Regions from separate parts of the Desulfosporosinus burensis genome, predicted to be linked through region 1. Evidence: predicted binding sites of a transcription regulator. Region 1 holds the regulator's gene; the other holds the start of a gene.
The links. Region 1 encodes Rex, which represses fermentation and respiration genes when NADH is low (regulators of the CRP and FNR family bind a similar motif). Its sites were predicted from a motif close to ATTGTTAANNNNTTAACAAT; they were not measured.

Region 1 (14,783 bases):
AATCCGCTTTCATAAAGCAGGGCGGAACACAAGGATGTGTTCCGCCGACCATGCGACACGGATGTCGCTTTGGTCGGGAACCCTGCCCGCTTGCATACGGATTAAAGCCCTAGCTTGGCACGACGATCGCATGGCTGAGCAAGTGTGACGCGACCCTCCCGGCCTCTCGCTCTCGTCCTATTGATACTTCCAGATCGTCCAATTGATTGCATCAAGTAGAGCCTGGGCGCTAGCCTTGAGGATATTCTTAGAAACTCCTATGGTCCCCCAAACTTCATGTTCTAGCCGAGTATCAATGATCACTCGCACGATTGCTTCTGTACCTCGCGAACCATCCAGAACCCTCACCTTGTAATTAACAAGTTGACTTTGACCCAAAATCGGGAAGAAACTGACGAGAGCCTGTCTCAATGCCGTATCTAAGGCATTCACCGGCCCGTTCCCCTCCGAGGCAATCTGTACCGTATCTTGACCCACTTTTACCTTAACGACTGCCACTGAGTCTAGTTCTCCTCGCAAAGGGTCACTCCAAACATGATAATCTAAAACTTCAAAGGCAGGTGTGGGAACCTTGCCGAGGATTTTCAGAAGTAACAGATCAAGGCTTCCTTCAGCTGCTTCGAAATGAAACCCGTTATGTTCCAATTCTTTGATTTCGATCATGGCACTCTCAACCCGTGGGTCTTCTTTAGACATGGTGGGTTCAAAGCGACGTAGACGTTCCCATATATTTGCCTTTCCTGCCTGATCAGAAATTAATATTCGTCGTTCATTTCCAACCCCAGCAGGATCCATGTGTTCAAAGGTCCGTTGGTTTTTTAGAATCGCATCTACGTGCATACCTGCTTTATGCGCAAACGCACTGCGGCCCACAAACGGCTGTTTTTCATCAAAAGGGGCATTGGTCAATTCAGCAACGTAGCGAGAAAAGGAGGTGATTTTTAACAATGCCTCCTCAGAAACTACCGAGTAATCCCCAGTGAGCTGTAATAAGGGAATGAGGGTACTTAAATTGGCATTTCCACACCGTTCCCCAAACCCATTCCAAGTCCCCTGAATTTGAGTGACCCCAGATTCCACAGCAATCATTGAATTGGCAACTGCCAGACCTCTATCATTGTGGACATGGATTCCAAGTTCTGGGGGATTAAATTCCTGCATGACAACTCTAACTCCTTTTGCTACTTCAGCCGGCATGCTTCCTCCATTCGTATCACACAAAATAATGGTCTTCGCCCCTCCCTCGAGAGCAGCCGCAATACACTTCAAAGCATAATCCCGATTCTCCTTAAAACCATCAAAAAAATGCTCGGCATCAAAGAAGACTTCCCGTCCTTGTTGAAGCAAGAAAGACACGGACTCTCGTATCAAGCGAAGGTTTTCTTCCAATGTTGCCCGTAAAACATCCCTAACATGCAGATCCCAGGACTTCCCGAAGATCGTAATCGTCTTCGCTCCTGATGCCAAGAGATTTAACAGAATATCGCTTTGCTCCGGAGACTCCTTGACTTTGCAGGTACTGCCAAAAGCAACAATGCGAGTCAAAGGGGAATGCAAGTCGCGAGCTTGTTGGAAAAATTCCTGATCCAATGGGTTAGCACCCGGCCAGCCCGCCTCTACATAGAGACTACCCATTTCCGCAATCTTCTTAACGTAACTTACCTTATCTTGCGTTGAAAAATGGATCCCTTCCCCTTGAGCTCCATCTCGCAACGTTGTATCGTACACAGTGATTTTTTTTCCTTGGTTCTGATTCAATATTCTCCCCCTCTTCTTTCAACACAGCCTATGCCATCCAATAGCAAAAGCTTCCAGCTGAAGTGCGTTTTGTACTAATAAGAGCCTGATGGCGATGTTCCAAGAACTTGCCACGGGCTATTTTCCCACTTAGTGTAGTTGGCACCTACCAACTTGTAGCGCTTTGTCCTGACCCTTCCAGCGGAAATCTAAATACAATTCTTATTGTGCTATTATACGACAGGTTCCTATTACTGTACAACAGGTCAACATTTTTTAACAATAAAACTTACCCGCGTAATGTTCCGAATCAGCGTAAAAAGCCCTATGGCAGTTCCTCCCCAAGAACTGCCACAGGGCTCTTTTTTCCACACGGTGCATGCAAGTCACGAACCGTCCCCAACTTGCTCTCGTCTTGCATTCGTCTTGCACGACTCGCTACCATCGTCCCTGACATGCAGAGGGTCGCAATCACACGGCGCGAAGCCTTTGCATGAGTCGTAGCCAAACTCGGCTTTAAACCCGCTTTCATAGCAGGGCGGAACACAAGGATGTGTTCCGCCGGCCATGCGACAGGGACGTCGCTTTGGCCGGGTACCCTGCCTTCCATCAGGGCTTAAAGCCCTAGTTTGGCACGACGATCGCATGGCTGAGCAAGTGTGACGCGACCCTCCCCAGATGCAAATCAAGAACCGCCCCCAACTTGAATAGCTCGCTACCATCGTCCCTGACGTCCCTGACATGCAGAGGGTCGCGATCACACGGCGCGAACGCCTTTGCGTGAGTCGTAGCCAAACTCGGCTTTAAGCCGCTTTCATAGCAGGGCGGAACACAAGGATGTGTTCCGCCGGCCATGCGACAGGGACGTCGCTTTGGCCGGGTACCCTGCCTTCCATCAGGGCTTAAAGCCCTAGTTTGGCACGACGATCGCATGGCTGAGCAAGTGTGACGCGACCCTCCCCAGAACCGTCCCCAACTTGCGTGCTTAATAGCACTTTTGTCCACAGACATTAAAAGTCAACACTTCGAGGTTTACCGCTAAATCAACGTTCCGGAGCTCAATCTCCGGCGGTACATTCAAAACGACCGGGGCAAAATTCAGGATGGCTTCCACTCCGGCTCTAATCAATTGATCAACAATTTCTTGTGCGACAGCTGCCGGAACAGCTACTATACCGATCTGTGTTTGGTTTAGTTTCACGATATCTTCTAGTTGCTCGATGGGCAGAACTTCCACGTTACCGATCATGGTTCCTACTTTTTTCGGATCCGCGTCAAATATACTGGTAATGACAAAACCTCGTTCTTTAAAACCTTTATAGGAACTTAAAGCCAAGCCTAAGTTTCCTACTCCGACAAGGGTAACGCTCCAATTAACACCTAATCCTAGGATCCTCAGAATATGTTGACGGAGATCTTTGACATTGTACCCGACACCCCTAGTCCCAAACTCCCCAAAGTAGGCCAAGTCCTTTCGCACTTGAGCAGGACTAACGCCAACTCCATCAGCAATTTCTCCCGAGGAGGTGGTGACAATTCCTTTTCGATCAACTTCAGTCAAATGACGCGAGTATACTGAAAGTCGAATAATGGTTGCCTCTGGAATTTTTAGCGTCTTCAATTGGATCCCTCATTTCTTTGCTGGAATTTGCTAGCTAAGATGATATGCTAATTATAGCACTATCGATTAAAAACGCAATTTAATCCTAGCTCTAATTTCCAAAAACTTAAAATATGGAATATGATTTATATTTATTATTTACCAGATAGTAGGTTTATAACCCTCTGTGACTCATAAAATAACGATAATCCTAAAGCTTTTTGCTCTTCTGGAGTCGTTTTTGTGCGTAGTAAATTATAATATTGATGAAGTTCTTCCAAATCTTTAGGAGGATGATTATCTGCTTGGGCATTCCATAATTGATGTTCCTTCGCGAGTGCTTCGGCCATCATGCCCCCCTTGAGTATAATGTTAACGTTTGTTAACATTTCTACTGTTAGCTGTGCACCCTTCCCAGCGACTCGGAAGGATCGTTCAGGAAGGGTAATTTGTTTAGGAACGGTGTAAATTCCTTTTTCTGCCAATAATGTTCGTAACCCTTTTAATTCACTTGTTGAATGCCCCAAGCCAATGCCAACCACCCAAGGATTGGAGCTGATTACTTCGGCTTTAAACCCTAGCATTTTGATTTGCTCTTTACTCATTTGCGCATTGGATTCATTTTGAAAGACGCCAACTTGACAAGTCCAGAACGTCACTTCAGGTAGAACCAGAACGGTATTATTGTCGGGATTAGTGCCTCTTTGACTAGTTTGGGCCCCCCGGCTTTGACCCACTAGCTCTATGTAAATTTTCCCGATTCCCCAAGTCAGTAAACCTAATGCCATCATCCCTAAAATTAAAACAACGACTACTCGAATCTGCTCCATGACTTTCATGTCCATTCCCCTTCCGTGTTGTTCTGGACAAACTTCTCTACACGGAAGATATGTTAAGAATTGCAGAAATAGACCGAGAAGACTATAGTCGAAAGACCTTGATCAGACGACCAAGGTCCAAGGAAATTAGCAGCCATTATACAATGATTTTTGACAAGCCAAAGTAAAAAAGCGCTGCGAGTATAGAAGTTGTAGGAATAGTCACAAGCCAGGCAACAAGCATTTGTTGGGCCACTCCCCAGCGCACTGCGGAAACCCGCTTGGCGCTCCCGACCCCCATGATCGAACCCGAAACGACATGGGTGGTGGAAACGGGGAGATGGAGACCTGGAAGGGCAGTCGCTGTCCAGATTACGAGGGATGAGGTTAAATCTGCGGCAAAACCATTGATGGGCTCCAACTTGAAGATCTTCCCTCCCATGGTGCGGATAATCTTCCACCCCCCCGCAGCGGTTCCAGCAGCCATCGCCACAGCGCAGGCAACTTTTACCCATATTTGCGGTGCAAGATCGGTCTGTGATTGTAAGCCCGCTGCAACAAGAGCCATGGTGATGATCCCCATGGATTTCTGAGCATCATTGGAGCCGTGGTTAAAGGCCAATAAGCCCGCAGAGATGATTTGCATCTTCTTGAACCCATGATTGAGTCGCGACGGCGAAAAATTGCCGAAAGAAAAAGCTAATACCTTCATAATAATAAACCCTAGCGCCATTCCTATAATAGGGGAAAGAATCAGTGCTGCAAGGATCTTACCTAAACCTTGCCAGTGTAAAACGCTAAATCCAACTTTTGCAACAGCTGCTCCAACCATTCCACCAATTAGGGCATGTGAGGAACTACTCGGAATCCCCACGTACCAGGTGAGAATGTTCCAGACGATTGCACTAAGCAAAGCAGCAATTACGACCTCTTGGGTCGCAAATTTCGGCGAAACAATGTCTTTAGCGATCGTTTGGGCAACTCCGGTACTATAGAGAGCACCAAAAAGATTTAAGACGGCTGCCAGAATCACCGCCCGTTTGGGGCTCAAGGCCCGAGTCGAAACACTGGTGGCAATCGCATTAGCCGTATCATGGAAGCCGTTGATGTAATCGAACGCTAAAGCTAAAAACACCACAATGACTAACAGCACACCCAGACTAGTCATATTTCAAGACCACACTTTTAAGCAGATCGGCAATAGCTTCACAATGATCTAAGGTTGATTCTATATGTTCCAAAATCTCTTTCCATTTAATGATTTCTATGGGGTCTTTCTCATGTTCGAACAGTCGGGCCACTTCAGAACGGTAGAGTTTATCTCCTGCACTCTCTAGGTGATAAATCTCTTCTGCCGCCGCCAAGATCATCGATTTCTTGTAATGTAAATTTCCTAAACAAGAAAAAGCTGTCTGAATTTGTTCTGCTGCTAATGTCACTAGATGAACAAGTTCTTGCGCTCCTAGTGAGGGTTTGCTGGTTCGATAAAGAAGCATGCGCTCCACAGTACCTTCCGCATAATCGACGATATCATCAAGGACTTGGGCAAGTTTATAAATGTCTTCACGATCTAAGGGTGTGATAAACGTACAATTTAATCGTTCCAAGATTTGATTCGTTACACTGTCAGCTTCGTTTTCGAACCGATGCATTTGAGCAGCATCTTCAGCAGATACACTGTCTTGCTGCATGATTCCATAGAGTCTTTTAAGTGATTTAGAAATAATCTCGGTACTTTCCGAAAAGAGTTGATAAAATTTGTCTTCTTTTGGTGTTAACTTAAACATACTATATCCCCCAACCCTAAACTTACTCTGATTTTCACGGATCGTAACCTCTCATTGAAACAGATTCAGCAACATTATCTAGTCCACAGAGTATTATATCAAATCTTGGACGAGTTGTGTTATTTTTTTCGTTTCTGTCGATCAATGGAGGAATTACTAATCCTGCTTTAAATCATCGATTAGGGCTTGGCGTGCCTCTGCCAGCATGTAGATTGAACCAGTAACACAGAGCATGTCGTTTTCTCCAAGACGCTTAAGAGCAAAAACCACGGCTTCCTTGGGATTTTCGATACAGGTTACCGGACGACCATGCTGTTCAGCCAATTTTCCAAGAGCCCTCCAGTCCCCTGCTCGCGGTGAATCGGGACGGGTGATAATGATTTCATCCGCCAAAGGCACGAGCATATCCACGACCTTTTCCCGTTCCTTATCCGCCAGCATCCCCAAACAAAGTATGAGCTTGTTACGTTTATAGAGTGGGAGTGCCTGAGCTAATGCCTTAGCTCCATCGACATTATGCGCTCCATCCAATAGGATCTTAGGGTTCAGGGAAAGTAGTTCTAAACGCCCGAACCACTCTACGTCACGCAATCCAGCATAGATCGCTTCTCTAGGTATTCTCACATCATATTGACTTTGCAACACTTCACAGACGGTGATTGCTGTTGCTGCGTTGCGGAGTTGGTGGAGTCCCATTAAATGTAGGCGCAACTTCAAGTAGGTTGAGTGTAAGCCTATGAGGTCAAATTCCTGTTCCAGTTCTCCACTCCATTTGCTTTCCCAGCGGACATCTTCCCCCACTAACCACAAGGGAACACCCATAGCCTTAGCTTGTTCACGCAATACTTCGATCACGTCTAAGTTTTCAGAGGCTGTCACTACCACTGACTGGGGTTTAATAATACCTGCTTTTACCTTGGCGATGGAAACTACATCAGAACCTAAATAGTCCATGTGATCCATTCCAACATTAGTGATGACCGAAACTAGAGGGCTAACCACATTGGTCGAATCGATGGCTCCACCTAACCCCACTTCTATAACAGCATAATCGACGCTTTCCTCCGCGAAATAGAGGAACGCGAGCGCAGTGCTTACCTCAAACTCGGTCGGATGCTCATAACCTTCCGCAACCATAGCTTCTAAATGTGGGCGCACGCGCGTAATCACCTGGATGACCTTTTCTTTGGGGATCATTTGCCCGTTGATGACCATTCGTTCCCGATAATCGTGCATATGAGGCGAGGTAAAGACTCCGACCTTGTACCCCGCTTCCCGTAAGATACGAGCAATCATGACCGTTGTCGAACCCTTGCCGTTCGTACCTCCTACATGGACTACGCGCAGAACTCTTTCCGGATTTCCCAATCGTTTAAGAAGTTCTTGAATACGCCCCAGCCCAAAATTTATTCCGAACGTCGTCAGGTTAGCGAGGTATTGTAAGCTCTCAGAATATTCCTTTTCAAGATCCTTTTCGGACATTCCCTTTCCTCCTGCCGATTTACGTATACATGTTCATGATTCAAAAACCAAGACTCAAGACTTAAAAATCTAGGACAAGATTCAAGAACCAAGGACAAGAATCAGTGTCACAAGCTACAAGTCTAGTGTAGTTCAATTTCAAGGCGGTAAACTGCATGACCATCCTTCAAATACCTTACTTTAACTCTTTTAAGCGTTCTTCTAAAGCCACTTTGCGGGCTAAGAGGCCTTCTAGTCTCTCTCTCTCTTTGGCCACGACTGCTGCAGGTGCTTTGTTGGTGAATCCCGGATTATTTAGTTTTAGGTCTAGACTTTGAATATCTAGGCTGGCTGCAATAATTTCTTTTTCGATCCGAGTTATTTCTTTATCAAAATCCATCAATCCTTTTAAGGGCAGATAAATCTCTACACCCTCAAGAACGGCACTGGCTGCTTGAGCAGGCTTCTCTGCCAACCTTTCAAAGATGTCTACGCTCGCCCCTCCAGCCAATTTCAGGATATCTGGCTTCCCGTTTTCGAGCACCTTACGTTGAACTCCATCTGGGGCAAGGATCAGGATTTCGACCTTTTGTCCAGGTGAAACTTTCATCTCGGCGCGAATATTGCGGATTGCTTTGATGGTATCCATGAGCAGAGTCATATTACTCTCGGCTTCAGCGTCCTTATACTGTGGTACTTGTGGCCAGGACTGCACCATGATGCTACCCTCCCCCTCTTTCGGGAGGTTCTGCCAGATCTCTTCCGTGAGAAACGGCATGTAGGGATGCAACAGCCGCAGGGTTCCTTCGAGGACTTCAAGCAGGACGGATTGGGCAGTATGCCGAGCTACAGCATCTTCTTTGTTGTAAAGGCGTGGCTTAGTCAGCTCAATATACCAATCACAGAACTCACTCCAGATAAACTCAAAGAGTAATCGTCCACCTTCTCCGAGATCAAAGTTTTCTAGAGCTTCTGTCCCCTTCTCTACGATAGAGGCATAGCGGGAGAGGATCCAGCGATCCACTAGCGTTAGTTCTCCACGAGGACCTGGCTCGTAGTCTTCTAAATTCATGATTACATACCTTGAAGCGTTCCAAATCTTATTGGAGAAATTCCGGGTTGCTTCTAGCCGTTCAGGATGAAAACGGAGATCATTGCCTGGGGTATTCCCTGTGATTAACATAAAGCGCAAGGTGTCTGCTCCGTACTGCTCAATCACTTCGATCGGGTCCACACCGTTGCCCAATGATTTACTCATTTTTCGCCCTTGGGCATCCAAGACCAGCCCGTGAATCATGACTTTCGGGAAGGGCACTTCCTTCATAGACTCCAAGGACATAAATATCATGCGGGCAACCCAAAAGAAAATGATATCCCTGCCGGTCACTAAGACGGAGGTCGGGTAAAACTGTTTCAACTCAGCTGTTTTCTCCGGCCAACCCAAGGTGGAAAAAGGCCAAAGACCCGAGGAAAACCAGGTATCTAAAACATCGGGATCTTGCTTCAGGTTCTTTACTCCACAGCTCGGGCAGCTCAACGGATCCTCGCCGGCACAGATCTCCTTACCGCAGGCTTCGCAATACCAAACCGGAATGCGGTGTCCCCACCATAGTTGACGAGAAATACACCAATCCCGGATATTTTCCATCCAACCCAGATAAATCTTGTCAAATCGATCCGGTACAAATTCTAAACGTCCATCCCGAACAACATCTATGGCAGGCTCGGCAAGAGGGGCCATTTTTACGAACCACTGTCGACTCACCATCGGCTCGATCACGCTGGAGCAACGATAGCATTCCCCTACCGCATGGGCATGAGCATCGATTTTGACGAGAGCCCCTGCCGCTTTTAAATCTTCCACGACCGCTTTACGCGCTTCGAAACGATCCATCCCTTGATAGCGACCCGCATTTTCATTCATCTTGGCTTCTTTATCTAAGACCATGATCTGAGGCAATTGATGACGAAGCCCCATTTCAAAGTCATTCGGGTCGTGGGCGGGAGTGATCTTAACAGCACCCGTCCCGAATTCTCGATCGACATAGTCATCCGCTATAATAGGGATTTCCCGATCCATCAGAGGCAGAATCAAGGTTTTGCCTATTAAATGCGCATATCGCTTGTCCTCAGGATGAACCGCCACGGCAGTATCTCCGAGCATAGTTTCCGGTCGAGTCGTTGCCACAACCAGCGCTTCTTGACTGTCTTTGACTGGGTATCTTAGGTGATAAAGATTCCCGTCTCGATCATGGTGCTCTACTTCAATATCCGAAATCGTGGTATGGCATTTCGGACACCAGTTGATAATATAATTTCCGCGATAAATCAGACCTTTTTGATAGAGGTCAACGAAGGCTTCCCGAACTGCCTTAGAACACCCTTCATCCATGGTAAAGCGCTCACGTTCCCAATCACAAGAAGCACCCAGTCTGCGCAACTGCTGAGTAATTCGCCCACCGTATTGCCGTTTCCACTCCCAAACCCGTTCTAAGAACTTCTCTCTCCCCAGTTCCTGTCGACTTGTCCCTTCCTCAGCCAACTGCGCCTCTACTTTAGCTTGAGTCGCAATTCCGGCATGATCCGTTCCAGGTACCCAGAGCGTATTGTAGCCCTGCATCCGCTTAAAGCGCGTTAAGATATCTTGAATTGTACTGTCCATGGCATGCCCAAGATGAAGGGCCCCTGTCACGTTGGGCGGCGGCATCACAATACTAAACGCTGGTTTATCCTTTTGCACCTCTTGATGAAAAAAGCCATTTTCCTCCCAATACTGATACCATTTCCCCTCAACTAAGCTCGAATCGTAAGTTTTAGCCATTTCGATGGTTTCTGTTTTATCCGATATTTCTTCCATTATATTTCGTAACTCCTTCCATCTATAACAAACTATTTAACGGGACTTGTCCATGGATGGACTGATGTCGCGGTGCCATGGATGGCAAGGAGCGACGCACATGCAGAAAGCCCAGAAGTTTTGCGGTTTAGCCTGAGCGACAAGCGAATAGCAATGGATCACGATAGTCTCCAGTACGATAGTCTCCAGTGGAGAGTATCGCCGAAAGCGCATGGCCCTTAACGAATACTATGGCGCTGAAGGATAGAGTATCGCCGAAGCCGCGATCCCAAAAGGAATACCTACCGGCGTAGGATGTGCGAGTGGGCTAAGACACTTCCTCCCAATCAAAAAAAGCCTTTAATCCTGGTAAAGGACGAAAAGCTTCCGTGGTACCACCTTTATTCTGAGCGACACAGGGTCTCCTCAGCACTTATCATGCGCTAACGGGGATTTTCCGTCAGAGAGTACTTTATTCCCCCCTGCCCCTCCTGTACGACCTTAGCGCTCTCCGAAAAGGCCTCCCAGCTTAAGCCTTTCTCTCTGAACGGTTTATCACGCTATTCCTTACATTCTTAGGGTTTATCTCGAAATATTCATTTTTTATATTATACTCGGCATGATAAATATTGTCAAAATCTTAAAGCTTTCGAACTTATTATTTCTTCTCTACATACTCAAATTGGCCTAAGCAGTTCCAATAGCCATATTTTCCCACGCCAGTCCAAAGGCTATACGCTGACACAGCACAACATACATCAAGAGCCCTACCATGGTAACTATGAACTACCATGCCAGTAAGCGAGAGTAGAACGGAAGTCTATGTACCTAAGAACCCGCCGACTTTAGTCACGCGGAGTATCAGTCTTGCCGAGTATCTGCACGTCTTACGCCGGTTACTTTAGCGGTCCATTCATCCACTGCGACAAGATCGTTAGGACCAAGCTCCGACAAAGCAGTTTTCCCTAAGGCGCGTATTCCCTCTTCCATTTCTAAGACCATTGATTTTAAGACATTGGCTACACTTTTACTGGCCAAAGAAATATCCAGTCGTTGTTTATAGGGGGAATCGTAATACACCAATTGGGTTAACGGTTCCCAGGGGAGAATTTTATGGATTTGGTTATGGATTAATCCGAACAGAGGAACAGTTCCTAGATAGATCGCATCTGCCCCCAACGCTATAGCTTTTAAACATTGCCCTGGTGTAGCATATCCTCCCCCGACCACCAAGCTCACTTCTTTACGGGCTCCCTGTTCGCGCAAAAAACGTTCTGCGCGCACTAAGGCTAAGAGACTTGGGATTCCCAAATCATCGCAGATCAGGGGTGTTGCCCCAGACGAACCACCTTGACACCCATCGAGCACAATGACATCAAAGTCAGCCTCCAAACAAACGGCTAAGTCCCGCTCTAAACCGCCTGTGGCCATAATTTTGATAGCAATAGGCTTCCCAGCTGCTTCGGAACGCAAATCCGCAACATACTTTGGCCAATCCCAAGGAGAATTAATTCCTGGGATGACTGCAGTTGACACGACGGATTCCACAGGGGATATGCCCATGAGTTTTTGTGCTTTTCCCTTTATAGAATTAGGTTCATGTGCTCGGGAACCTACACTTGACCCTTGTCCCATCTGTACTTCCAGCATATCCGCAGCAGCAATCCCTTGAGGACTATGCCCCCAAGTGCTCCGACTAATTTGCCAGATGAATTTGTCGGCTTCATCCCGTTCGCTTTGAAGAAAGGGACCCTCACCAGAATTGGTAGCGGTTCCGAGTTGTTTTGCTGCCCTAGCTAAGGCACGTTTAGCTTCTTCGCTCAGCCCGACCCCATACCCCATGCCCGAGATCATTAACGGAATATCGATCTGGAGAGGCTTTTCTGCCTTCGACCCGAGGGTTACCTTCATGTCTATCGGAATGCTGGCATCTTTAGGAAGACGCGCCATTTGAGCAGCGACGAACATTAGGGTATCATAATGGGGCAGTGGTTTTGGGGAGCCTAGAGGGCGATGGATTTGTTTCCCTTCTTCAGCACGTAAACTGATTTCTAGAATAGTTTGGAGTGAAGTACGACGTACAGCACTCCACAATTCCGCCAGGTTTTCATGATACTTATCTTTAAGAAGCCTTTCAATCACTAAACCAAAAAGCCGTTGTACGATTGTTCGGAACAAACGTTTACCGACAAGATAAAATACCAACAAAAGTATGATTCCTGCAATGAGTGTCCCCAAAACAGAAAGCGCAACTATGAGTAGGGCGGTCGTAAACAACAAGATAATCCCCCATCTTCGACTTACGCATTTTTCAATGCACAATCTTAATAGGCGTAGTCTACGCTGCTTAGCCAATAATATACAAAAAAAAGACGTGCTCATTGAAGGTTTTAAAATGAGGTTCCTCTTCTTTATATATTCAAGGATCAAATTAGAGTAAGTTCATCTAACGAAGGTGGTGGTATACTCCATCTCGCGGCGCGATATATTCATCAGTTGCTTTGCGCCTTCGCTATAAGGCTCGCTGGAAACCAATACCGAAAGCTCGATGTTCAACTTCTTAAGTTGAACGAGTTCGCTTGAGGCTAAGATTACTTGGAATGTTTATTACTTATATCTTCCTTTTTTGTTATAAAAAAGCGGAATGCCTTGAAAAGGATTCTTGACAGCACCGAGAAAATTCAGCTAATGGTTACCGATGTAAATGCAGCTGAAGCTGCACTATAAGCACTACGCTAGCCGTGCGCGCAATATGGGGGTACTTGACTTGCTTGCAAGTCAAAGTACCTCCCCTTCTTCCTTTAAAAACATCACTCTTACACACAAAATTTCACCTATATTTCACCTAGGCCTGACCCCATCCCCCCCTCTGTCACACAATTCCACCCTTCAGACGGCGCACATGAAATATGCCGTCCCCCAGACGTTCCATTCCCCGTCTGTTCTCCGTTCTCCGACCCAAGCCAAGGACGCAGTGTGACACGAGGGCGACGTCTTTGCGAAAGCAGAAAAGCAAACTTCCGTGTAAGCGACCCCAGATACGGGGCTGAGCACAGGACGTGCGAAGCCGCCAACTGAGCCAGGGATGGCGAATTTGGCGGGGACCCCGCTCCTCATATAGGAGCTTACACGGTTAGTTTGCTCTGCGTCGCAAGCACCGAGCGCTGTGTCACACAAGTCCTCCCCATTTTCCTCGGAAAACTATCTCTGCCATCGCCTTCCTAGGACGCGGGCGTCGTTCCTCAGCAGCATATCCTAAAGGAGTCATCGCTACTACTCGAACATTTCCAGGAACATTCAAAGCCTCCCTTGCTTTCTCCTCACTAAACAGACCCTGCCAGCAGGTCCCTAACCCTTGATCTGTTGCAGCTAACACCAAATGTTCCATGGCAAGTCCTGCATCTAACATCATAAAGTCCTTGCCTTCCCATACTTCTGATTCACTAGGGACTGCACATAGAACAATGACCATAGGAGCTCCCATCAAAGCCTTCCGTCCAGGATTACTCTCACTCATACATTCAGCTAAAGCCTTACGCCCTGCTGTATCTTCGACCAAAACAAATCGCCAGCACTGTAGATTTTTCCAAGACGGAGCTAACCGGGCTGATTCTAAAATATACTCCAATTTTTCCTGTTCGATGGGTTTATCCAGATAGGTGCGCAAACTCCGCCGAGCTTGAGCTAATTCAAGAAAATTCATTCTCAGTCCTCCAATTTCCTTTGCCTTTTTCGTATTATGTTCTTACTTATTAGTATTATTCTCTCAGCTAGTTCTTTTTCCTGCTTTCGTTAACGTATCACTATGAATAATCCTATTGCTCCCACCACGGTCTCGAATCTCTATTTTTCTCCGAAGTAACTTTTCCCGTAACTACTTTTCTCGCGTTTACCTTTTCCGTACCCGCTTTATCCTTATCCTCTCCCCCTCTCGCCCAATCAGCGAGATCATTATCTAGCGGCTCTGATTCCCAAATCTGCGAAATTCCAGAATTTTTTGGGCTTGAGAATTTTGATTTTTTATTTTTATTCTCCCTGTCCCAAGGCCATTCTATATCTGAACCTTCATCAGGATTCCTCTTAGCCCCTTGATTCTCTGCGAAATCGTCCTTTGATATAGGCTCCGTCTCCCAATCGAACTTACTGCTGAAGTGGTCATCTATACCACAACTCGCATAGGAGGGAGTAAAAAATGTATGACTCTTTCCTGCGTTCCAGGAACTCTCGACTTCCCGCTTCCTGCCTGCTCCGAACGCCCCAGCTACTAAACCAATCAAGGCACCCTCGACCAGAACTTGTATGAAGCCCCACCCCTGAATGGGAAGGAATAGAGCCAGCAATAGAGTCCCCACTGTAACATAGCCAGCTCCAGTGACCCCGCCCATTAACCAGACACCGCTTTCTTTTGCTGTTCTGTACCCCCCCACTAAACAACTTGCCAGAAGCCCAATATCCAATAACCTAGAGGTACTCAGGCCTCCTAGACCTATGGCGCCCCATATAACACCAGCAAAAAGGGTCAAAACTGTAACTAGCAAAGCCGT
Region 2 (14,783 bases), on a different contig from region 1:
CCAACATTATCCTCGATATACAAAAATAAATAGAAACCACAGGATTTATCCTGCGGTTTCTATCGTGACGCTTTGTGTTCAATAGGGTAATTACCTCCGGCTTAAAGCCTCTATAAGCGTGGTCCCCTGAAAGGTCGCATAGCTCTCGGCTTTCCTAAAATTTCTGCCCACATAACCCCTTGGACAAGTTCTCTTTTCGTCAGAGCAAGAGAAGCGCCACATAAACCTGTGGGATTCCTGGTCCATTCCTCACTGGGAGTCTCTTCAGCATTCTTATATGCCTTACTTCCAAGTATTCCTACGTAGTCACTGGTTCCCTCGACTCCTTGAGTTCCCTCGATTCCCTGGGTACCTTCTGTTTCTACATAATATTCCTTGTTTTCCTCAAAACCCATGGGTTTATTCGATTCCAAGGATCCCGCTTGGTAAGGGCCATTTTCCAAGGCCTGCTTGAGCTGCTCCCGCCATGATCCTTGGGAGGCTCCCTGAATAGCCTCTTTAATAGAACGACCATCCGGAAGTTTAAATGGGTCAGGAAAATTTCTTGGAGTTTGTTGCTTACCCTTCTTCATAAGGGAGACACCCACCTGGTAAATAACCCAAATGATAATTACAACCGTTAAGCCCGACATGATCCCACCTACTTCTTCGTTAGGCTATCAGTGCCTGAATCCGCTTTACCCGTCTGGGCAATGTTGCCTCTCATCTGAGTGTCCGAGATAATATTTTGCATGTTGTAATAATCCATAACGCCTAGCTTGCCTTCACGCAAAGCTTGAGCCATTGCTCTAGGTACTTCAGCTTCTGCTTCAACAACCTTGGCTCGCATCTCTTCAACCGATGCCTTCATTTCTTGTTCCTTCGCCACAGCCATAGCGCGGCGTTCCTCTGCCTTGGCTTGAGCAATGCGTTTATCTGCTTCGGCTTGGTCCATCTGAAGCTGCGCTCCAATGTTTTTACCGACATCGACATCCGCCATATCAATCGATAAGATTTCGAACGCAGTCCCCGCATCTAACCCTTTGGCTAACACCGTTTGAGAAATCAACTCCGGCTTTTCTAAGACGGCTTTATGGGACACTGAAGACCCGATACTCGTGACAATTCCTTCCCCAACACGGGCAATAACTGTTTCTTCGCCTGCACCACCGACAAGTCGATCAATATTGGCTCGTACAGTGACCTTAGCTTTAACCCTAAGCTCAATTCCATTTTGCGCTACGGCAGAAACAACCGGAGTTTCAATGACTTTAGGGTTAACCGACATTTGGACGGCTTGAAGAACATCTCGGCCTGCTAGATCAATAGCTGCAGCCCGTTCAAACTGAAGCGGAATAGCTGCTCGTTCAGCCGCAATTAAGGCATTGACAACCCTGTCGACATTTCCGCCTGCCAGATAGTGGGCTTCAAGTTGGTCTGTTGTAATCGGTAAACCTGCTTTATGTCCTTTAATCAAAGGATTTACGATTTTTGACGGAACCACCCGACGTAACCGCATACCAATCAGGTTGAAGATCCCGACGTTAACCCCTGCTGCTAATGCCGAAATCCAGAGCCCTACAGGAATAAACGAAAGAATCACACTTAAAAGTACAAACCCAAGAAAAAGTATTACTAACGGCACAATTAATGTTTCCATTCAATGCTCGGCGTAACCGAGCTTCACCTCCTTATAGTGTTTTTGTTTTTTCTTCCCTAACAATAATCCTAGTCCCTTCAACTGCGATTATTTTAATCCCAGTTCCATGTCCAATATACCCCCCTTCAGTAACAACATCTAAAAACTCACCATCAAAATCAGCCGTACCGGCTGGGCGCAACTGGGTAATCGCTATCCCAGTTCGCCCTAGATACGTTTCATATTGAACTTTAGGAGCAACATAACCTCCCTTTAAGGTTTGGCGTGTACTTAAAGAGAACTTCTGCCACAGTCGTCGAGTCCGAGGGGAACGAAAACTCCAGTAGGTGATGAGTCCTAAAACAATTAGCGCACCTCCCGTGTAGAGCAAGCCTTCTAGCAACGAGTTTGTCACCAAAAAGATTCCCGTAATTAAGGCTGCCATCCCCAGAATCCCGCTGACCCCAAATCCAGGGACAATGAACATTTCCAGCGCCAACAAAAAAACTCCGAGCAAAATCAGCGAAATAATTAAACTTTGCGGCACAACGATCTCCTCCTTCTTATCTAAATTTAATGGTCTAGATTATTTAACCACTGCTTAACTATCTGTTTATATAAATTGGCTCTCGCCAATAGATTTAGAATAACCAGCGTGATAGCTACTTTTTCCCGATCGGCCTCCGCTATTTCCTCTCCCGCTAGCGTTTCGTCGACTTCCTTCTCTAGATCCTGAAGAGACTTCTGCCAGTCTATTTGAGACCGATCAAAAATTTCACTATAGTAGCGATAAAGTTTAGTAGGATTAATTCGGTCATCCGAAGTATCTAAAAGGCTTTCGTTGACATAACCTAATAAATTGGATACCTCTTCCAATGAAACGATATCCCGTAAATCATTAATTAGAAAAATAGTTGCGACTTGTTCGCGATTATACTTTTTCTTCTTTGGATTAGGTAAGTATTTGCGCCTAACCCAATTCTGAATATGAGTAGGATTGATATCGTTTTGACTAACCCTTTGAGCGACTTCAACCACCTGCGCGAGCATCATAGAGTCTAACTCTAGATAAGGCAATGCTTTATGTTTAGGTTCCAAATGATTGAGCATATCACGAATCGCTTGCATATGCTTTGAATTCATACTCTCACCCACTTATTGTTATTATGCAAAAACTACTTAAAAAATAAAACAAATTAGCGAATCCCCATGAACTTATTATATGATTTTTATGATCACATGTCAACGTCAAGATTACTTTATTTTGGCGATGTTTGGCCCTTACTTTATTTTTCCTATTTTTGATTTTTTAAATTTAACGCGGTACCTTTCAACTACTCTCTCCCTTCGAATCCCTATCCGAGCTCCGAACCCTCCTCGAACTGCTAGACGTTAGCCACTGTGTTTTCAGAAGTAATCACGCCTCTAACTACCTGCCCCTCCGTGCCACGCTTCCTGATGACCGGACCAACCTTTTAAAAACCCTCGATAGTGTGATAGAGAACCAGGCGCTTGAACGACTTCGTCCAGACTATTGGAGAGGACTCTAGGAAAGTAGCGGACAATAAGAAAGAAGCAAAGATTGAGTTATCAATACTTTGCTTCTTTCTTATTGTCTAACACTATTTGAAGAATATCCTCGACAGCACGCTCCGTGGAATGACCGATTAAAGCGACGGATGCTTTTTGGCGCATTATTTCTAGTTCCTTAGGATTCCTTAAGAAATGGCTTAAGAACTGTCCTAATTCGAATTCGTTCTCTGCTACAAGTCCTGCGCCAATACTTTGTACAAAATGAGCATTTTCTTCTTCTTGCCCTGGAATAGGCTTGTAGATAAGCAAGGGCAAATGCTTCCTTAACGCCTCGGAAACAGTTAAGCCACCCGCTTTAGTAATAATCAGATGGGAAACTGACATCAATTCTTCAACATTATGAACATATTTTAACCGTATTATTGGATTACGAGCCTGAGCAATCACTGTTTCCAAAGAGCGATATAATTTCTCATTTTTCCCACAGACAACAATTACTTGGACTGGAATCAAAGAATCCGCGAGTTTCTTACAGATTCTTTTTGCACTTTTCAAAACTCCATATGATCCTCCCATCACTAAAAAAGTAGGGAGATCGTGCTTTAATCCTAACTTAACAAGAATGTGCCCTCGATCTAAATCCGCTTCGAAACTTAGGCTTACTGGTATTCCCGTCACACGAATACTATGTGCTTTAATTCCCCAGGACAACAAACTCTCTTTAACCTCTTCACAGGAGACAATGTAGCAATCGACGCCCGGATGAACCCAATGACTATGCACTGTATAGTCCGTGATTATAGTGACAATCGGAATTTGCAGCAAGTTTTCGGTCCTTAGTTGGGCTAGGATTGAGGAGACCGTTGGATAAGTACAGACAATAAAATCCGGTTTGAACTCGTTAATATACTCGAGGAAATTACTTCGCCCCAACCTGCTCAGCAGACGTTGACTCATCGATTTGGGTTGGACTTGAGCAGTTTTATAATAGAGTTTTCCCCAAAGTTTGGGAACATACTTGATTATCTCACTATATACACTTTTAATGATCGTGTTAATCGGTTTATTTAAGAAGTCCCCAAAATCTAAGTGAATAATTTTTGCGGAAGGATCTTTAATTAGGATACCTTCAATAACAGCTTCCGCTGCCCGCAAATGCCCATTTCCGAACGAAGCGGAGAACACGAGAACCCTCAATTGTTCCAAAACTGGCCCTCCCTCTCTTCGACATAAATTTCCTGACTACCCTTAGTTAATAACTGGCTTTACTTAATTATCCTGTAGGCTTTAACTTCTATTATAGGGATAACCGGATAAAAAGAAAAGCAAAGGAAAGAAGAACTTCCTACTCCCACAATTTTTAGTACTATCTTACGTCCATAACTTGAGTACTAATAGGTGGTACAGTTTTTTTCCCCTCGAACTTTTCTAAACTCAACATAAATAACGAGAAGATAAACGTTGAAACCCCGATTAACATCCAGCCAGTGTCTATATTAACATATGTGAGCGCATACCCCATACCTACTGGGCCTAGGGTATTCCCCAGGCCAAACATCATAGGGATGACGGAATTCATTCTCCCTCCATGCGAAACTGGCGTGAAATTGACAATAAAAGGCATTACACTAATCGCTAAAACTATTTCGCCGATTGTGAACGTAAAAACCCTCCCAGCATCCCAAAACCAAGGGCATAAAGCAATCCGCCGAGGACCATTCGACGCATACTTATCATCCCTTCAGTTATTTTTGTAACAATAGGGGTGAAAAGCATAACAACCAATCCGTTAAAGCCAGCCATATAACCAAAGTATTTCGCACCGTCACTAGAAAAGTTTTGCATTGTTTGCATCGGTAGCAAAAACGACCACTGGGCATACGCAAAGTTATAACCCAGCATGATGATGATGCTGATATAAATTAAAATAGGTCGTTTTTAACAAAACTGCAAAGATTGAGAGAAGAGAGTAACTATGGTTTTTCTGCCCTAAAAGAGTTATTATAGATCAAGTTTAGAAGAGGGGGATGATAAAATGTCTCTTAAAACAAACGCTGCTCGTATTCTTGATCAAAGCAAGATACCTTATGAATTAAAAGAATACCTCGTTGATGAATCCGACCTCTCTGCGATTAGTGTCGCCCAGAAGGTAGGTCTACCCATCGAGCAAGTTTATAAAACCTTAGTTGCTCGAGGGGATAAAACCGGAGTGATTGTCGCCTGTATCCCAGGAGACCATGAACTCCAACTCAAAGCCCTAGCCATACTTAGCAGAAATAAGAAAGTTGAAGTTGTCTCCCTTAAAGAGGTCCAACCGCTGACTGGGTATATACGAGGTGGAGTTTCCCCCATTGGAATGAAGAAACACTATCCTGTCTTTATAGACTCTGACATCACTAAGCATGAAAGAATCTCCCTCAGTGCCGGATTACGTGGACTCCAGCTCTTTCTGTGCCCTACCGATTTGATTGCAGTGACTATGGCACAATTAGGTGAAATTTCTAGTCGAGTTATCTAGAGATAAATTTGCTAAATAAAAAAGGGATTAGTCTGAGGACGGATAAAATTCCCCAAAGACTAATCCCTAAGATTTTCTTTATTTCGTTCTAATAAATACTCCTCGACTTATAATACGCGTCTCGCTCCAACATAAACGGATTTCCAGTAAGGTCCGATCGCATAGACCGTAACCCCTTTAGACGACGAAGCATTGATAAATTGTCCACCACCAAGATATATTCCGTCATGATCGACGACACCGTTCCCAGCAAATGAGAAAAACACTAAATCGCCCGGTTGGAGATTTTCAAAAGCCACCCCAGACCCTACTGTGTATTGATCACGCGAAATCCTCGGCAAAGTAATTCCATTCTGACTAAATACATAGGAAACAAATCCAGAGCAGTCAAAACCAGTTTGAGGGGTCGATCCTCCCCATTGATACTTTACACCAAGATATTGTTTCGAAGTGCTAAGGATATCTGAGATTTTTTTCTGACGCTGCTTTTCTAAAAAAACTGTATTAAGCGACTTTGCAGTCATGGGTCCAACAAGCCCATCCACAGTCAAACCATTATCCTTTTGAAATGTCATAACTCCCTGTTGGGTCATATTACCAAAAATACCATCCGCTTTGCCGACATTAAAACCCACGTAATTAAGTTTCGTCTGTAACTCTACAACATCCGGTCCGCTAGACCCTAACTTCAGCAGAACATCCCCCAGCGATGCTTGAGCAGAAGTAGCAACGAAAAGTGTCATAAAAGCCAAAAAAAGTACAAGAACTATTTTGTTTTTCAATCTTTCCTTCTTCCTTTCTTCCAATTGATTTTTCATCCCTATCTACAGATAGGGATACAATTATTTCTAGAACGACCTTATAGGTGCTAGCTACTTAATTATCGGCAAAACATGCACAAGTGTATATGCTTAATATATGTAATCGATTACACATATTACCAAATACAAAAGGGGTTGCACTATGTCTGAGACTTGCATCCCGCAGAACATTACTATAAATATAACTATATCCCACACTATCTCTTATATCATCTCCATATTATGGATATGTTCCATAATATACCTTAAGATCCATGTTTCATCATTCTTTTAGCGGCTTGACAGCCCTGCGCTATGTACTATAATAATGATAAAACTCGGACGCTTGTTATTTAAAATAGAAATTGAGTCAGAGTAGCTTCTAACTCATTGCTTTTAAGCGCCGGATAAAGGGGAGGAATTATATTGCGCAGTGATATCGTCAAAAAGGGTTCAACGAAAGCAGCTCATCGTGCCCTGTTATATGCTATGGGCTATACCCCTGAAGATCTGGAGAAGCCCCTGATTGGAATTGTCAATGGCTTTAACGAAATCATCCCTGGTCACGGGCATCTTAAGGATTTAGCCCAATCCGCCAAACTGGGAGTATCAGCTGGGGGCGGGACTCCCATGGAAGTTCCCGCTATTGGAATATGTGACGGTATCGCTATGGGGCATAAAGGTATGAATTTTTCTTTGCCTAGTCGCGAACTTATTGCAGATTCGATCGAAGCCGTTGCTCAAGCACATGCCTTAGATGGACTGGTCCTAATTCCCAACTGTGATAAAATTGTCCCTGGCATGCTCATGGCTGCTGCTCGTCTCAATATTCCCTGTATTGTCGTCAGTGGCGGTCCTATGCTTGCCGGACGATATCAAGGAAAGGAAATCAGTGTTAGTCAGATGTTTGAAGCGGCTGGTCTTTACGAGAGTGGCAAGATCAGTGCACAAGAACTCGACGTCATGGAACAATCGGCCTGCCCAGGCTATGGCTCCTGTGCTGGCCTATTTACCGCCAATACTATGAACTGCTTAACTGAGGTTCTTGGTCTCGCCTTACCTGGCAATGGAACCATTCCAGCAGCTAACTCTGGCGCGCGGAAAATGTTAGCTAAACGCTCTGGATCATTAATCGTCGACCTCGTGAAAAGAGATATTAAACCTCGGGACATCTTGACCCAAAAAGTCTTTGAAAACGCCATAACCCTTGATATGGGGATCGGTGGCTCTTCCAACACGGTGTTACATCTCACAGCGATTGCTCACGCTGCCGGCCTGGAACTCCCACTCAGCCTCTTTGATACCATCAGTGCTAAGACTCCCTATATCACCAAATTAAGCCCTGGAGGCACACACCATCTTCAGGATCTTAATGAAGCCGGCGGGATTAGTGCCGTTATGAAAGAACTTGACAAGGCCGGTATCCTGCATACCGAAGTGCTAACAGTTTCTGGTCCGCTCAGAGATCGTTTGGAAAATGCCCAGACGACTCGCCCAGATGTCATTCATTCGATTGATAACCCTTATCGTCAGACTGGAGGCATTGCTGTTCTAACCGGAAATCTAGCACCGGATACGGCGATCGTTAAAGAAAGTGCCGTAGAAAGTGATATGCTCGTGTTTGAAGGCCCAGCTCTCGTGTTTAACTCTGAAGAAGAGGTACTCGAAGCTCTATTAAACAAACAGGTTCATGACGGGGAAGTCTTGGTGATCCGCTATGAAGGCCCTAAAGGTGGGCCAGGTATGAAAGAGATGCTCAATCCGACCGCCATCATTACAGGCATGGGCTTAAAAGTTGCTTTGCTCACAGATGGTCGTTTCAGTGGCGCGACTCGAGGAGCATGTATCGGGCATATCTCTCCTGAAGCTATGGAAGGTGGCCCTATCGCCCTCGTAGAGCCTGGTGACCTCATCTCTATTAACATCCCCAACCGTTCTCTTCAGTTACTTGTTTCGGACGAAGAGCTGGAAAAACGCCGTCAGGCTTGGGTAAGACCCGAACCCAAGGTCAAATCTGGTTATCTGGCGAGGTATGCCAAGTTAGTGACTTCCGCAAATAAGGGCGCTGTTTTGATTTAAAGATACTTTACAAGTAGAGGCTGGGAATCCCGCCTCTACTTTTTTTGACCTTTAAGCAAAGTGAACTCGTTCAGCTAAAGCTGAACATCGAGACTACTTTAGATACGAAAGCCTCCGGTGGAGGGTTTCGCCGAAGCCGCGATCCCAAAAGGATACCTACCGGCGTAGGATGAGTATCGCCGAAGCCGCCTATCCCAATAGGAACACTTCGCGGCGAAGGATAGACTCTACTCTACCTTGAAATAGTTTTACTTTATTTTTCATATTTGGGCAAAATAAGCGAAACTTTATAAGGAGGACGACGGATGAACTTCCAAATGCCGAACTATAAGCAACCTGATTTTGACCAAGAGCCTTTTCTATCCGCACCGGATGCTCGCATTGTTACAGTAGAAATCGACGGGGTGGCACCAGAGCACTCCGGGGATCATTAGAAGTGACTACGTTAGTAACCAATGTTCAGGATTTTTTAGTTCATTTAAAGAATAATTTAGTGCAAGTTGGGGACGGTTCTTGACTTGCATTGACTTGCACTTGACTGCATATTTAGTAAAAAATAGAATACCCTAGCTTCATTGAGGCTAGGGTATTTTTGTAAAGCATTTTATTTCAGTAATTCAAAGGAACTCTTCAAAGACACAATCCTGTTAAAGACCAGCTGCTCTTGAGTTGAATTCAAAGGATCGACGTTAAAATAGCCATGTCTGAAGAATTGAAATTTTTCCTGGGGCTTTGAGCCTTTGATATTCGGCTCAACGAATCCATGAACGATCTCTAAAGAATTAGGATTAATGTGATCCATAAACGAGGTTTCATCTTCCTCGTCTTGATCTAAAATCAAAGGTTCGTATAAACGGAATTTAGTAGGCACAGCTTGGGAGGCTTCCACCCAGTGAATCGTCCCTTTGACTTTTCTTCCAGTAAAGCCTGACCCGCTCTTAGTTTCAGGATCATAGGTACAGTGAAGTTCAATGACCTTCCCGAACTCATCTTTTACAACTGCATTACATTTTATGAAATAGGCATTTTTCAGGCGAACTTCGTTTCCAGGGAAAAGCCTGTGATACTTAGCTGGAGGATTCTCCATAAAATCGTCTTGCTCAATATATACTTCGCGTGAAAAGGGAATTTGCCTGGTACCCATTTCTGGATTTTCCGGGTTGTTTTCAGCCTCTAACATTTCCACCTGGTCTTCTGGGTAATTCGTAATGACCACCTTTAGCGGCTCGAGTACAGCCATTGTTCTTGGAGCCTTTAGTTTCAAGTCTTCGCGAATAAAATGTTCGAGCATTTTGCTGTCTACAACACTATCTGCTTTAGCCACCCCGATTTCCCGCGCGAAGTTGCGCATCGCCTCTGCAGTATACCCTCTGCGCCGGAGTCCTGAGATGGTAGGCATCCGCGGATCATCCCACCCATCCACGACCTGCTCATCAACTAGTTGCTTGAGCTTCCGCTTACTCATAACCGTATTCGTGATATTTAAACGAGCAAACTCATATTGGTGAGGAACCTTCTCCATCTCACATTCCCGAATGACCCAATCATACAAAGGGCGATGGTCCTCGAATTCCAACGTGCAAAATGAGTGTGTGACCCCTTCGATAGCATCTTCCAACGGATGGGCAAAATCATACATCGGGTAGATACACCACTTGTCTCCGGTATTATGATGGGTCGCATGAGCAATCCTGTAAAGGACAGGATCCCGCATATTAATGTTGGGTGAAGCCATATCTATCTTAGCGCGTAAGACCTTTTGTCCGTCTTTGAATTCCCCTTGACGCATGCGCTCAAATAACGCCAGATTCTCTTCAACTGACCGATCGCGGTAAGGACTTGATTGTCCTGCTTCCGTTAAAGATCCGCGCATTTTCCGTATTTCCTCTGCCGTGGAATCACAGGCATACGCTTTACCCTTTTTAATCAGTAACACTGCTCGGCTGTACATTTCCTCAAAGTAATCTGAGGCAAAAAACAAGTTGTCCCATTCATATCCTAGCCACAATACGTCTTCCTTGATGGATTCCACATATTCCGTGTCCTCTTTGGTCGGATTCGTGTCATCAAAGCGCAGATGGGTCTTACCCTTAAATTCATCCGCCAATTCAAAGTTCAAAATGATGGATTTAGCGTGTCCAATATGTAAATAACCATTGGGCTCCGGTGGGAACCGTGTGATAATGTGATCGACCTTACCTAATTTTAAGTCCTCGTTAATTATATTCTTAAGAAAATTCGAGGAGGATTTGTGTTCCATTCGTTATCAACCTTTCTCTCTAAATGATCCTGCTTCTGCCAATTTTACCCTTGCTCTAAATAATACTGCATTCATGTCGAGAGTTCAACTTTACCCTTTAAAAATACTAATCTGCATAAGCCTTTTTCTTAGACTCCATTGATACGAATCATTCGAGAAATTCATCAGTGGTGCAGCGAAGCGGCATGGGGGTCTGATAGTATAAAAAAAATCCTCCCACTAAAAGTAGGAGGAAGTCTATTAATTTTCACCAGTATTACCTTATGCTTTGGCATTGGCCTGAGAAGGATTATTCGATTTCTTCAGGGATTGGACGGCGAAAGCCACTAAGACAATGGCTAAAATAAAGAGAATAACTGCCAAAATAGCGAGTGAAGCATGCCCTGCTTTAAAATTATTAATGCTGAATAGCGCTAAGGCAGTAAGAGTAACTGAAAAGATAAAGTACATGGGAATTTGGGTAAATAAGCTGCTCTTGCCGCTTTTAACTAGCCAGACAGACACTGCGAGTAGAGCCAAAGCAGCAAGCAATTGGTTAGCTGCGCCGAAAATTGGCCAAATAGTCATTCCTTGACCACTATAAGCAAGATAAGCACCCGGGATTATGGTAATTATCGTAGCAACATAACTATTTACGGAAGATTTAGTTTCGCCTTGAGGGTCTTTACTGCTGGCCATTTCAAAGAGTTCCTGGAAAATATAGCGTCCTAAGCGGGTGGCTGTATCCAATGAGGTAAGAGCGAAAGCAGAAACTACTAACGATGCGAAAACCTTGCCGGTAGCCAGAGGAATCCCCAGTGTGGCCAAGAAAGTAGCTGTACCGTTAGCAAAGACAGGAACAGCTCCGCCACCATTAGTCATAATTTCCTTATAAACATTCGGGGCCAACATTACGGCAGTTATTAATGCTACTACGGCCAGCAATGATTCAATTAACATACCGCCGAAACCAATGATCCGGGCATCAGTTTCTTTGTCCAATTGTTTAGCAGTTGTGCCAGAACCTACTAAAGAGTGAAATCCTGACAAAGCTCCACAAGCGATTGTGACAAATAATACAGGAAATAAATAATTGGATCCGACTTTAAAACCTGCATAAGCTGTCATCTGAATTGTCGGGTGGTACAGGAAAAGACCAATGACTGATCCGGCAATAAGGGCATAAAGTAAAAAAGAGTTTAAATAGTCACGTGGTTGGAGCAAAACCCAAACGGGAATAACGGAAGCGATGAAGACATAAATCATTTCCAAGGTAATCCAAGTATTAAAGGAGAGTTTAAGAGGGTACATCATTCCCAACCAAATACATACAAAAAGCAGAGCAACGCCGATTATTGTTGTAACAAACATAGGTAAGTTTTTACGATAAACACCATAACCGAAAAATAGGGCAACGACCATGAAGAGAACAGAAGCGGTTCCAGCTTGAGGGGTGGCCACAAAAGTTTTGGCAATGATAATAGCAAAAACGGCTATGACCAAAATAAGGGTTAACCAAGCAAAGACGTTAAACAACAGCTTACCGGTCTTACCCATAGTATCGTTAATAACCATGCCTATGGATTTACCTTTATGCCTAACTGAAGCTACGATCGAACCGAAGTCGTGCACAGCACCAAAAAAGATACCACCAAAAACGATCCAGAGATAAGCTGGAATCCAACCAAAGGTTGCAGCTGTAATCGGCCCGACGATCGGAGCTGCTCCGGCGATCGAAGCGAAATGGTGACCTAATAAAACCGGCGCTTTTGCCGGGACATAGTCTACACCATCTTCCATGGTATGGGCTGGAGTAGGTCTCGCAGGATCCAAGCCAAATTTGTCTGCTAACCATTTACCATACGTCAAATAAGCGACTATAAAGGCAATAATAGCAATTACAATTAATACTAATGAGTTCACAAAAAACCTCCTTACACTTTTTTAAAAGCAATGATTCTTTTGAGTTTGTTAAATCCCCTGTCTAATTGTGTTTGCTTGAAGACCGGAGTATAAAACTTCTTCACCTCCTTGCCTCTTTTATTGGTAATGACTATATTAGAAGAGGGGATTACCAGGATTAGTCGGATCTCAGCCCAACCTTCCAAAGTCAACTTGAAGTTCTTACGGTAACGAAAAGAACTAATTTGAGCTTGGAGCTGAGAATCTGGTTCTTGGTCGACAATTATTACCCCTGTTATTAAACTTTCCATATGATCAGAATGTGGTTTCACAAAATATGTAATTGAAGTTTGTAAGTACTTAATAAATTCTTGCAAAGTTTGTTCAGTGAGATCGTTGAATGATTTTAAAAAAACATACTCATAATTTTCTGCCCGCCAAAGCTTGATGCTTTTAGAGACAAAATATTTTTCATTGTGAATTTCTAGAGTTGCGAACAGATCGATCACTTGACTATGTAGGTTGATATGCTTTTTAATACTAAAATATTCAGATAACCTATTTTCAATAATATTTAAGTAAGAATTTAACACTTCTTTTTTTCCCCTTTTTAATTATTCAACAAACGTTAGTCCTGAAATATTGTTATTGAATAATTTCCCAAATATTCCTGCAGTTATATTTTAAGCCCAAAATAAATAGTTAGTCAATTATGAATTTTCAAATATTTAAAAAAGCCTGTCCTTAGGTTGCTTAACAACTTAAGTGACAGGCTTTTAGCTATATTTGGATGAGAACTTATTGCGACTTGATTTCCACCAGGGTCACTGAAACGTCCACAGTCTTATTATCCCGGAACACTGTAACCTTAACCGTGTCACCCGGTTTATACTTGAACAACTGATGAGTTAATTCCAATGAACTCTTGATAGCCTTATCATTGATCTTCGTTAAAACGTCACCGGCTCGAATTCCCGCACGTTCAGCCGGCCCGTCGGCCGTTACTCTGGATACATAAGCCCCTGCCGGCCAACCACGTTGACTGGCATATTCAGCAGTATAGCGAGGATCTATCTGAACATTAAGTCCTGGATGACTGGCATACCCTTTTTCTATCAGTTGTTTAATCGTCGGCAACGCATCAGATATCGGGATAGCAAAACCCATACCTTCAAACCCCGGTTCCTGATTCTTAGCGGAATTGATTCCAATAACCATACCTTGATAATTGACAAGAGGCCCGCCGCTATTTCCTGGATTGATGGCAGCGTCTGTTTGGATAAGGTTGAAACTTGCTTCCCCAGGAATATTCAAGATTCTATTGGTCGCCGAAACAACCCCCGTAGTCACAGAACGGGCAAATTCCTGTCCTCCGGGATTTCCAATTGCCACGACTGGTTCACCGACTTGAAGCTTTGAGGAATCCCCCAATTGTGTAGCAATTAAGTCTTTCGTATTCGAAATTTGAACCACAGCTAGATCTGTACGCTCATCTCCACCCACTAGTTTGGCATCGAGATTACGTCCATCTGCCAAACTGACCACAAGTTTTTCCGCTCCTGCAATGACATGATTGTTCGTTACAATGTAGCCATGTTCTGCATCAACAATAAAGCCTGAGCCACTTCCTACCTCAGTTAGACCGCCCCCGCCGAACAAAGCTCCTGTCGATCGAAAGTTAGCAATTCCGACAACCGCTGGTCCCGTGGCTTTGGCAATCTGAGCGACCGGAAAATTTGTCGTTCCATCGGTGACGATGGTCGGAGTCGTTGCTCCACCATTTAGAACCACTTGGGTTGAGGGTGTTTGTTGCTTATTTCCATAGATCGACGGAACCAACGCCACTGCCATGACCCCGCCTAGGATGGCGCTAATTAATGCAATTGCAAACGTTGAAAAAAAGTGGAGTCTACGCCCTGAATTTTTGTTTTGGTCATTGTAATAGCTCATGACTACCTCCCATTGCTATTATTCCATTAATCGAATGAGTTCATGCGGCGTATACCGTGGAGCAACCTGAATCTCTAGATCTGGGAACTTTTTCGAGATATTCATGTCTCGCAGGATACGCTTTACCGTGGTCAAGGCAATCTC

Region 2: ACYQ3Q_RS10890 (DUF8052 family protein) is a predicted target of Rex. The motif match lies at 13,406-13,425, and genes of this name have one in related genera.

What each region holds. Positions count from the first base shown of each region.
Region 1 covers NZ_BAAHYN010000014.1:81,382-96,164, reverse strand. The annotation lists gene cimA (citramalate synthase) at 178-1,758, opposite strand; gene ACYQ3Q_RS22400 (hypothetical protein) at 2,063-2,269, opposite strand; gene ACYQ3Q_RS22395 (hypothetical protein) at 2,362-2,670, opposite strand; gene ACYQ3Q_RS22390 (redox-sensing transcriptional repressor Rex) at 2,723-3,358, opposite strand; gene ACYQ3Q_RS22385 (SPOR domain-containing protein) at 3,493-4,176, opposite strand; gene ACYQ3Q_RS22380 (inorganic phosphate transporter) at 4,313-5,323, opposite strand; gene ACYQ3Q_RS22375 (DUF47 domain-containing protein) at 5,316-5,942, opposite strand; gene ACYQ3Q_RS22370 (bifunctional folylpolyglutamate synthase/dihydrofolate synthase) at 6,099-7,424, opposite strand; gene ACYQ3Q_RS22365 (valine--tRNA ligase) at 7,600-10,260, opposite strand; T-box leader at 10,609-10,825, opposite strand; gene ACYQ3Q_RS22360 (FMN-binding glutamate synthase family protein) at 11,101-12,495, opposite strand; gene ACYQ3Q_RS22355 (hypothetical protein) at 13,129-13,416, opposite strand; gene ACYQ3Q_RS22350 (nitroreductase family protein) at 13,409-13,942, opposite strand; gene ACYQ3Q_RS22345 (hypothetical protein) at 14,055-14,783, opposite strand, start outside.
Region 2 covers NZ_BAAHYN010000005.1:291,084-305,866, forward strand. The annotation lists gene ACYQ3Q_RS10825 (hypothetical protein) at 111-632, opposite strand; gene floA (flotillin-like protein FloA) at 641-1,639, opposite strand; gene ACYQ3Q_RS10835 (NfeD family protein) at 1,671-2,165, opposite strand; gene ACYQ3Q_RS10840 (DUF1836 domain-containing protein) at 2,192-2,761, opposite strand; gene ACYQ3Q_RS10845 (MGDG synthase family glycosyltransferase) at 3,209-4,357, opposite strand; gene ACYQ3Q_RS10850 (hypothetical protein) at 4,518-4,730, opposite strand; gene ACYQ3Q_RS10855 (MFS transporter) at 4,793-5,053, opposite strand; gene ybaK (Cys-tRNA(Pro) deacylase) at 5,187-5,669, shown strand; gene ACYQ3Q_RS10865 (C40 family peptidase) at 5,777-6,451, opposite strand; gene ilvD (dihydroxy-acid dehydratase) at 6,896-8,548, shown strand; gene ACYQ3Q_RS10875 (hypothetical protein) at 8,854-8,982, shown strand; gene ACYQ3Q_RS10880 (glutamine--tRNA ligase/YqeY domain fusion protein) at 9,153-10,808, opposite strand; gene ACYQ3Q_RS10885 (carbon starvation CstA family protein) at 11,070-12,710, opposite strand; gene ACYQ3Q_RS10890 (DUF8052 family protein) at 12,722-13,282, opposite strand; gene ACYQ3Q_RS10895 (S1C family serine protease) at 13,488-14,639, opposite strand; gene ACYQ3Q_RS10900 (MBL fold metallo-hydrolase) at 14,658-14,783, opposite strand, start outside.